2 regions of the Streptomyces sp. NEAU-174 genome follow, and region 2 is predicted to be linked to the other one. Evidence: predicted binding sites of a transcription regulator. Region 2 holds the regulator's gene; the other holds the start of a gene.

Region 1 (4,389 bases), on a different contig from region 2:
TCCTCCAAGGTCGGCCGCCCCCCGGCCAAGGGGTAGCCGCCCGGTGGAACCCGAACCGGACCCGGAACCGGAACAGAACCGGAACCGGGACACGCGAAGGCGCGGCCGCCCAACCGGGCGGCCGCGCCTTCGCGCTGCTCGTGGCAGTACGCCGGAGCGTCAGTGCGCGTGACCGTGGCCGTGGCCGGCGGCCTCGGCCTCTTCCTCGGCCGGCTTCTCGACCACCAGGGTCTCGGTGGTGAGCAGCAGCGAGGCGATCGACGCCGCGTTCTCCAGCGCGGAGCGGGTGACCTTGACCGGGTCGATGACGCCGGCCTTCACCAGGTCGCCGTACTCCTCGGTGGCCGCGTTGTAGCCGTGGCCCTTCTCGAGCTCGGCGACCTTCGAGGTGATCACGTAGCCCTCGAGACCGGCGTTCTCGGCGATCCAGCGCAGCGGCTCGACCGCGGCGCGGCGGACCACGGCGACACCGGTGGCCTCGTCGCCCTCCAGGCCCAGGCTGTTCTCCAGCACCTTCGCGGCGTGGACCAGCGCGGAGCCACCACCGGAGACGATGCCCTCCTCGACCGCGGCGCGGGTCGCGGAGATGGCATCCTCCAGGCGGTGCTTCTTCTCCTTGAGCTCGACCTCGGTGGCCGCGCCCACGCGGATCACGCACACGCCGCCGGCCAGCTTGGCGAGCCGCTCCTGGAGCTTCTCGCGGTCCCAGTCGGAGTCCGTGGACTCGATCTCGGCCTTGATCTGGGCGACGCGGCCGGAGACCTCGTCCGCCTTGCCGCCACCGTCGACGATCGTGGTGTCGTCCTTGGTGACGGTCACGCGGCGGGCGGTGCCCAGCACGTCCATGCCGACCTGGTCGAGCTTGAGGCCGACCTCCTCGGCGATGACGGTGCCGCCCGTAAGGGTGGCGATGTCGCCGAGCATGGCCTTACGGCGGTCACCGAAGCCCGGGGCCTTCACCGCGACCGCGTTGAAGGTGCCGCGGATCTTGTTGACGACGAGGGTGGAGAGGGCCTCGCCCTCCACGTCCTCGGCGATGATCAGCAGCGGCTTGCTGGCGTTGGCCTGGATGATCTTCTCCAGGAGCGGCAGCAGGTCCTGGATGGAGGAGATCTTGCCCTGGTGGATCAGGATGTACGGGTCGTCGAGGACGGCCTCCATCCGCTCCTGGTCGGTGACCATGTACGGCGAGAGGTAGCCCTTGTCGAAGGCCATGCCCTCGGTGAAGTCGAGCTCCAGACCGAAGGTGTTGGACTCCTCGACGGTGATGACACCGTCCTTGCCGACCTTGTCCATCGCCTCGGCGATCAGCTCGCCGACCTGCTTGTCCTGGGCGGACAGCCCGGCCACGGCGGCGATGTCGGACTTCTCGTCGATCGGGCGGGCGGTGGCCAGCAGGTCGTCCGAGACGGCCTTGACCGCCGCGTCGATGCCCTTCTTCAGGGCGGCCGGGGAGGCGCCGGCGGCCACGTTCTTCAGGCCCTCGCGCACCAGCGCCTGGGCCAGCACGGTGGCCGTGGTGGTGCCGTCACCCGCGATGTCGTTGGTCTTGGTCGCCACCTCCTTGACGAGCTGCGCGCCAAGGTTCTCGTACGGGTCCTCGACCTCGACCTCACGAGCGATCGTGACACCGTCGTTGGTGATGGTGGGGGCACCGAACTTCTTGTCGATGACGACATTGCGGCCACGGGGGCCGATGGTCACCTTGACGGTGTCCGCGAGCTTGTTGACGCCGCGCTCGAGGGCGCGACGGGCGTCCTCGTCGAACTTCAGGATCTTCGCCATGAGTTCCGTATGTCCTCTCTTTGCGATCCTCGGCCGCCTTGCGGAGGCAGCCGCTATCGCTCAAACAAGCCGTGCCCCGACCCCGGTTTCAGATGACACGGGCACCGGGGCACGGCTCATAGGCAAAACTTCGGTGATTACTTCTCGACGATCGCGAGAACGTCGCGAGCCGAGAGGACGAGGTACTCCTCGCCGCTGTACTTCACCTCGGTGCCGCCGTACTTGCTGTAGAGCACGACGTCACCGACGGAGACGTCGAGCGGAAGCCGCTTGCCGTCCTCGAAGCGGCCCGGGCCCACAGCCAGGACGACGCCCTCCTGGGGCTTTTCCTTGGCGGTGTCCGGAATGACCAGGCCCGAAGCCGTGGTCTGCTCGGCGTCGAGCGGCTGGACCACAATGCGGTCCTCGAGCGGCTTGATGGCAACCTTGGAGCTGGTGGTCGTCACGATCCGACCTCCCCCTTCGGAGATCTCACGGGGTCAACTGTCTGAGGTGGCGACCAGGTGGATCCGTCGTCGCGGGTGCCGGACCTGCCCGTCGCTGTATCCCTGGCACTCATCGGTCCCGAGTGCCAGCCTCGACATTATGACGCGGTTAGCACTCAGTCAACTAGAGTGCCAAGCGACGCGGTGCCGACCTCGGGACGGGACGACGTGGCGGAGGTCAGATGTAGTCCTCCAGCCGAGCCACCGCGAAGCCCTGCGCCTGAACCTCCCGCAGCAGCGAAGTGATCATGTCGGTCATCGTCGCGCCCTTCAACATGTCCGGGCCGCGGAAGTGGGCGAGGATGATGTCCCCGGGCCGGAGCCCGCTGCCCGAGCGGTACACCAGTCCGTCGGGCTCCATCTCCGCGCGCCACAGCACCACCTTCCCCAGCCCGCAGTCCGCCGCCGCCCGCAGCGTGTTCCAGTCGTAGTCCCCGTAAGGCGGACGGAAGAGGTGGGGCGCCAGGCCGAGGCGGTAGTGGAGGACGTCCTGCTGACCGCAGATCTCATGGAGCTGGAACGCGTAGTCCTCGCCCGCGAGCTTGGGGTGGGTGAGGGTGTGGTTGCCGATCCGGTTCCCGAGCTCACGCAGCCGGCGGAAGTAGTCGTAGTGGTCGCCGATCACCTCGTCCTCCAGGAACTGCGTGAACGGCAGACCGAGGTCCCGGGCCTGGTCGATGAAGGCCGGGTCCTTCTCGATCCCGTCGTCGAGCGTCAGGAAAACCACCCGATCGGTGGTGGCGACCCGGCGGATGACCGTCGCCAGTCCGGGTACCGGGGGCCACATCGCGGCGAGCGGGGGCTTGACCCTGGGCGGGCGCGGCGCCGGGATCAGGGGCCGGTCGAGCCCCCAGCGGCGGTAGGCGTCCGGGAACGCCACCGGTGCGGAGCCCGTCGCCGTCGGATCCGATGACGGCGCGGAGCCCATAGCCGCCGGACCGGATGACGGCGCGGAGCCCATCGCCGCCGGGCCCGGTGGCGGCGCGGAGCCCATAGCCGCCGGACCCGATGGAGGCGTGCCGTCCTCGTGTGTGCTCCCCGACGACGACGGTGGCGGCCCGGAGGTCCCGGACGCGGTGTGCGGACCGGCGGAGGCCGACGGCGGAAGACCGGCCGCCTTCCCCGTCCGGGTGTGCGGCCCGGAGGCGCCGAGCGCCCCGCAGCCGGCGAGCACGGCCGTCGCGGCCGCCGCGGCGGTGAGAACCAGACACCTTGAAAGACCAGCCTTGATCATCATCACAAAAGCGATCTTCAGCTCTGTCGTGCCGACCCGCGCGCCGAGCGGGGTGCGAATGCTCCCCTGGGAGCGGAGAGAATGGGCCATGTGGACGTTGACGCCTTCGATTCACTGCTCGGCGACGAGGGGCAGGCGCTGCTCTCGGCGCTCCGCGACTACGACCCGGCGAAGGAGCTCGCCACCGCGACGCGGCTGCGCCGCGACCATCCCCCGGCGCTGGTCTCGGCGGCCCTGACGCAGGCCGCGCTGCGGCAGCGGGCGGTGGCCAAATTCGGCCCCGAGGACGCGCACCGCATGTACTTCACGCCGAACGGCGTCGAGCAGTCCACCCGCACCTCCGTGGCCGCGTACCGCGCCTCCCGCTTCGCGGAGTTCGGCGTCCGCCGCATGGCCGATCTGTGCTGCGGCATCGGCGGCGACGCGATCGCGCTCGCCCGCGCCGGGATCTCCGTACTCGCCGTCGATCGCGACCCGCTGACCTGCGCCGTCACCCGCGCCAACGCCGAGGCGCTCGGCCTGGCCGAGCTCATCGAGGTCCGCTGCGACGATGTCACCGAGGTCGGCACCCGGGACTTCGACGCGGTCTTCGTCGACCCGGCCCGGCGCGGCGGCCGGGGCCGCGTCTTCGACCCCGAGGCGTACTCCCCGCCCCTCTCCTGGGCCATCGAGACCGCCCGCACCACGCCGCGCGCCGCCCTCAAGATCGCCCCCGGGGTGCCGCACGAGGCGATCCCCGAGAACGCGGAGGCCGAGTGGATCTCGGACCACGGCCATGTGAAGGAGGCCGTCCTGTGGTTCGGCACCGCCCGCCCCGGGCTGCGCCGCGCCACGCTGCTGCCGAGCGGCCACTCCCTGATCGGCACCCCGCTCCTCCCCGACCCC
Region 2 (4,389 bases):
TCAGCCCGTACCCCGGCGGTCAGCCCGTACGGCGGCCGTCAAGCCGTGTACGGCGGCCGTCAGCCCCTTACCGAGACCGTCAGCCCCGTACGGAGACCGCCAGCCCCTTACGGCGGCCATCAGCCCCGTACGCAGGCCGCCACCCCACCCCCGTACGGAACCCTCAAGCCCCATACCAAGACCGTCAGCCCCGCCCGGCGGCCATCAGCCCCGTGGGGCCGTCACGAAGTCGATCAGCTCCTCCACCCGCCCCAGGAGCTCCGGCTGGAGGTCCTTGTAGGAGTGGACCGAGGACAGGATCCGCTGCCAGGCGGCCCCGGTGTTCTCCGGCCAGCCCAGGGCGCGGCAGACGCCCTTCTTCCAGTCCTGGCCGTGCGGCACCGTCGGCCAGGCCGGGATGGAGAGGGAGGACGGCTTCACGGCCTCCCAGATGTCGATGTAGGGGTGGCCGAGGACCAGCACATGCTCGCCGGTGACCTGCGCGGCGATACGGGACTCCTTGGAGCCCGTCACCAGATGGTCGACGAGGACGCCGAGCCGGGCGTCCGGGCCGGGGGCGAAGTCGTCCACGATGGCGGGCAGGTCGTCGACGCCCTCCAGGTACTCCACGACGACGCCCTCGATGCGCAGATCGTCGCCCCAGACCCGCTCGACCAGCTCCGCGTCATGGCGCCCCTCGACATAGATGCGACCCGCGCGGGCGACCCTCGCACGGGCTCCCGGCACGGCGATCGACCCCGAGGCCGTGCGCCGCGGCGCGCTGGGGGCCGCCGCGCGCGGGCGTACGAGCGTGACGACACGCCCCTCGAGCAGAAAACCGCGCGGCTCCATGGGGAAGACGCGATGTTTGCCGAAGCGGTCCTCCAGAGTGACCGTCGGACCCTGGGCGGTCTTCTCACAGCGGATCACGGCACCACAGAATCCGGTGGTGACCTCCTCCACGACGAGGTCCGGTTCGGCGGGGACCTCAGGGGCGGGCCGCTGCCGCTTCCAGGGCGGGGTCAGGTCCGGGTCGTACTGTCGCATCCGGATGACGATAGCGCGCGCCGGCCACCCGCTCCCGCAGACGCGCAACCGGGCGAACGACTAGGCGAACGCCTAGACCGACGGCTACCGACGGCTACCGAAGGCTAAGCGGATCGGTGGAAGTCGGCCGCGGTTCGGGTGCGTCCCGAAGGGGCGCGGGGCTGTGTCGATATGCGGCTCCGCCGCGGCTGTGTCGATATGCGGCTCCGCCGCGTGGGACCAGCCACGACGGCGCCGCAGACGATCGACGGCAGGTCGGGGCACTTCCGGCGAAGCGCTTAGCCGGACACGCCGAAGCGGGCGGCCAGTTCGTCGCGTTGGGCCCGTACGAACGCGGCGTCCACCACGGAGCCGTGCCCCGGGACGTACCGCGCGTCCGTGCCGCCGAGGGCGAGCAGCCGGTCGAGGGCGGCGGGCCAGTGGCCGGGGATCGCGTCGGGCCCGGCCTGGGGCGTCCCGGACTCCTCCACCAGATCGCCGCAGAAGACCACCTCGGGCCGGCCGGGCACCAGGACGGCCAGGTCATGGGCGGTGTGGCCCGGCCCCACATTGGCCAGCAGCGCCGTACGGCCGCCCAGGTCGAGGCTGAGCTCCCCGCAGACCAGGTGGTGCGGGGAGACCAGATGGTCCACCGCCTCGGTGGCGGCGTCCCGGTCCACCCCGTGGCGGATCGCGTCCTCGCGCAGCGTCTCCCGCTCACGGCGCAGCAGCTCGTCCAGGCCCGTGGCCCCGTAGACCTCGCAGCCCGCGAAGGCGGCCGAGCCCAGGACATGGTCGAAGTGCGGATGGGTGAACGCGATCCGGGTGGGGCGGCGGCCGGTCAGCCGGGTGATCCCGGAGCGCAGTTCGGCCCCGGCGCGCAGGGTCGCGCCGGTGTCCACGACGAGGATGTCGGTCCGTCCGACGACCACGCCGACCGTCTCGTCCCACTCCGGCATCCGACGGCGGGCCACACCGGGCGCGAGCCGCTCCCAGCCGGCCTCTTCCCAACACGTCTCCATACCGCGACGCTAGCTCAACGGGGGTGGGGGAGAGTTGCTGCCGACGGCGGCTCTTGCCCATGCCACCGCACCCCGCCGTACACTGGCGGAGGGGCTCTGGCACTCGTGCCCGGTGAGTGCCAGACGGATGACCTGATGAGACCGCTGGACTGGAGGTGCGCGGGGTGCTCAGCGAACGCAGACTCGAGGTGCTGCGTGCCATTGTCCAGGACTATGTGGGGACGGAGGAGCCGGTCGGCTCCAAGGCGCTCACCGAGCGGCATCGGCTGGGGGTCTCGCCGGCCACGGTGCGTAACGACATGGCCGCTCTGGAGGACGAGGGGTTCATCGCCCAGCCGCATACGAGCGCCGGGCGGATCCCCACGGACAAGGGCTATCGCCTCTTCGTGGACAAGCTGGCCGGAGTCAAGCCGCTGTCCAGCCCGGAGCGGCGGGCCATTCAGAACTTCCTGGACGGTGCGGTCGACCTCGACGACGTGGTGGGGCGCACGGTCCGGCTGCTGGCGCAGCTGACCCGGCAGGTGGCGGTGGTGCAGTATCCGTCGCTGACCCGCTCGACGGTGCGCCATGTGGAGCTGCTCCCGCTGGCCCCGGCCCGGGTGATGCTGGTGCTGATCACCGACACCGGGCGGGTGGAGCAGCGCATGGTCGACTGCCCCACTCCGGTCACCGAGGATTCGCTCGCCGATCTGCGCGCCCGGCTCAACAGCCGGGTCGTGGGGCGGCGTTTCGCGGATGTGCCGCAGTTGGTGCAGGATCTTCCGGAGTCCTTCGAACAGGAGGACCGGGGGACCGTCTCGATCGTGTTGTCGACCTTGCTCGAGACGCTCGTGGAGGAGACCGAGGAGCGGCTGATGATCGGCGGCACCGCGAACCTCACGCGTTTCGTGCATGATTTCCCCCTGACGATCCGGCCCGTTCTGGAGGCACTCGAGGAGCAGGTCGTCCTCCTCAAGCTGCTGGGCGAGGCCAAGGACTCGGGTATGACCGTGCGGATCGGGCATGAGAATGCTCACGAGGGGCTGACTGCCACCTCGGTCGTCGCGGTCGGCTACGGTTCCGGCGACGAGGCGGTCGCCAAACTCGGCGTGGTCGGACCGACCCGCATGGACTACCCCGGAACGATGGGAGCGGTACGCGCAGTGGCACGTTACGTCGGACAGATCCTGGCGGAGTCGTAAGTGGCGACGGACTACTACGCAGTCCTGGGCGTGCCTCGTGATGCCTCGCAGGACCAGATCAAGAAGGCATTCCGGCGGCTCGCCCGAGAGCTGCATCCGGACGTGAACCCGGATCCGAAGACCCAGGAGCGGTTCAAGGAGATCAACGCCGCTTATGAGGTCTTGTCGGACCCGCAGAAGAAGCAGGTCTACGACCTGGGCGGGGACCCGAACGCCGGGCCGGGCGGCGGTGGCGCCGGTGGCTTCGGCGCGGGTTTCGGCAACTTCTCCGACATCATGGACGCGTTCTTCGGCACCGCCTCGCAGCGCGGTCCGCGTTCCAGGACCCGGCGCGGTCAGGACGCGATGATCCGGCTGGACGTGGAGCTCAGCGAGGCCGCGTTCGGGACCACCAAGGACATCCAGGTCGACACCGCGGTCGTCTGCACGACGTGCAGCGGCGAGGGCGCGGCGCCGGGCACCTCGGCGCAGACCTGTGACATGTGCCGTGGCCGCGGTGAGGTCTCCCAGGTGACGCGGTCCTTCCTGGGCCAGGTCATGACCTCGCGGCCGTGCCCGCAGTGCCAGGGCTTCGGCACCGTGGTGCCGACCCCGTGCCCGGAGTGCGCGGGCGACGGCCGGATCCGCTCGCGGCGCACCCTTACGGTGAAGATCCCCGCCGGTGTGGACAACGGCACCAGGATCCAGCTGGCCGGTGAGGGCGAGGTCGGACCGGGCGGCGGCCCGGCGGGCGACCTGTACGTGGAGATCCACGAGGTGCCGCACCCCGTCTTCCAGCGGCGCGGCGACGACATGCACTGCACGGTGACGATCCCGATGACCGCGGCGGCCCTCGGCACCAAGGTGCCGCTGGAGACGCTGGACGGCCTGGAGGAGATCGACATCCGGCCCGGCACCCAGTCCGGCCAGTCGGTCCCGCTGCACCAGCGCGGCGTCACCCATCTGCGCGGCGGCGGCCGGGGCGACCTGATCGTGCACGTCGAGGTGACCACCCCGACCAAGCTCGACCCGGAGCAGGAGGAGCTGCTGCGGCGGCTGTCCAAGCTGCGCGGCGAGGAGCGCCCGACCGGCGAGTTCAAGCCGGGGCAGCAGGGGCTGTTCTCGCGGCTGAAGGACGCGTTCAACGGACGGTAGGCACTCCGGGCCGGGAGACGGACCGCGGGGAGCCGCTGATCTCCGCG

The links. The regulator HrcA, encoded in region 2, represses chaperone genes, less so after heat shock. The targets are predictions, from matches to a motif close to TTNGCACTCNGNNNNNCNGAGTGCNAA.
Region 1: the regulator HrcA is predicted to act here: its motif matches at 2,380-2,406, upstream of groES (co-chaperone GroES).

Annotation. Positions count from the first base shown of each region.
Region 1 is NZ_JBQTCE010000008.1:317,837-322,225, forward strand. Features, by position in the region: gene ACT2CW_RS24635 (SDR family NAD(P)-dependent oxidoreductase) at 1-36, shown strand, start outside; gene groL (chaperonin GroEL) at 160-1,785, opposite strand; gene groES (co-chaperone GroES) at 1,923-2,231, opposite strand; gene ACT2CW_RS24650 (polysaccharide deacetylase family protein) at 2,449-3,594, opposite strand; gene ACT2CW_RS24655 (class I SAM-dependent methyltransferase) at 3,586-4,389, shown strand, end outside.
Region 2 is NZ_JBQTCE010000009.1:121,340-125,728, reverse strand. Features, by position in the region: gene ACT2CW_RS26415 (DUF3097 domain-containing protein) at 205-1,026, opposite strand; gene ACT2CW_RS26410 (MBL fold metallo-hydrolase) at 1,305-2,027, opposite strand; gene hrcA (heat-inducible transcriptional repressor HrcA) at 2,192-3,208, shown strand; gene dnaJ (molecular chaperone DnaJ) at 3,209-4,342, shown strand.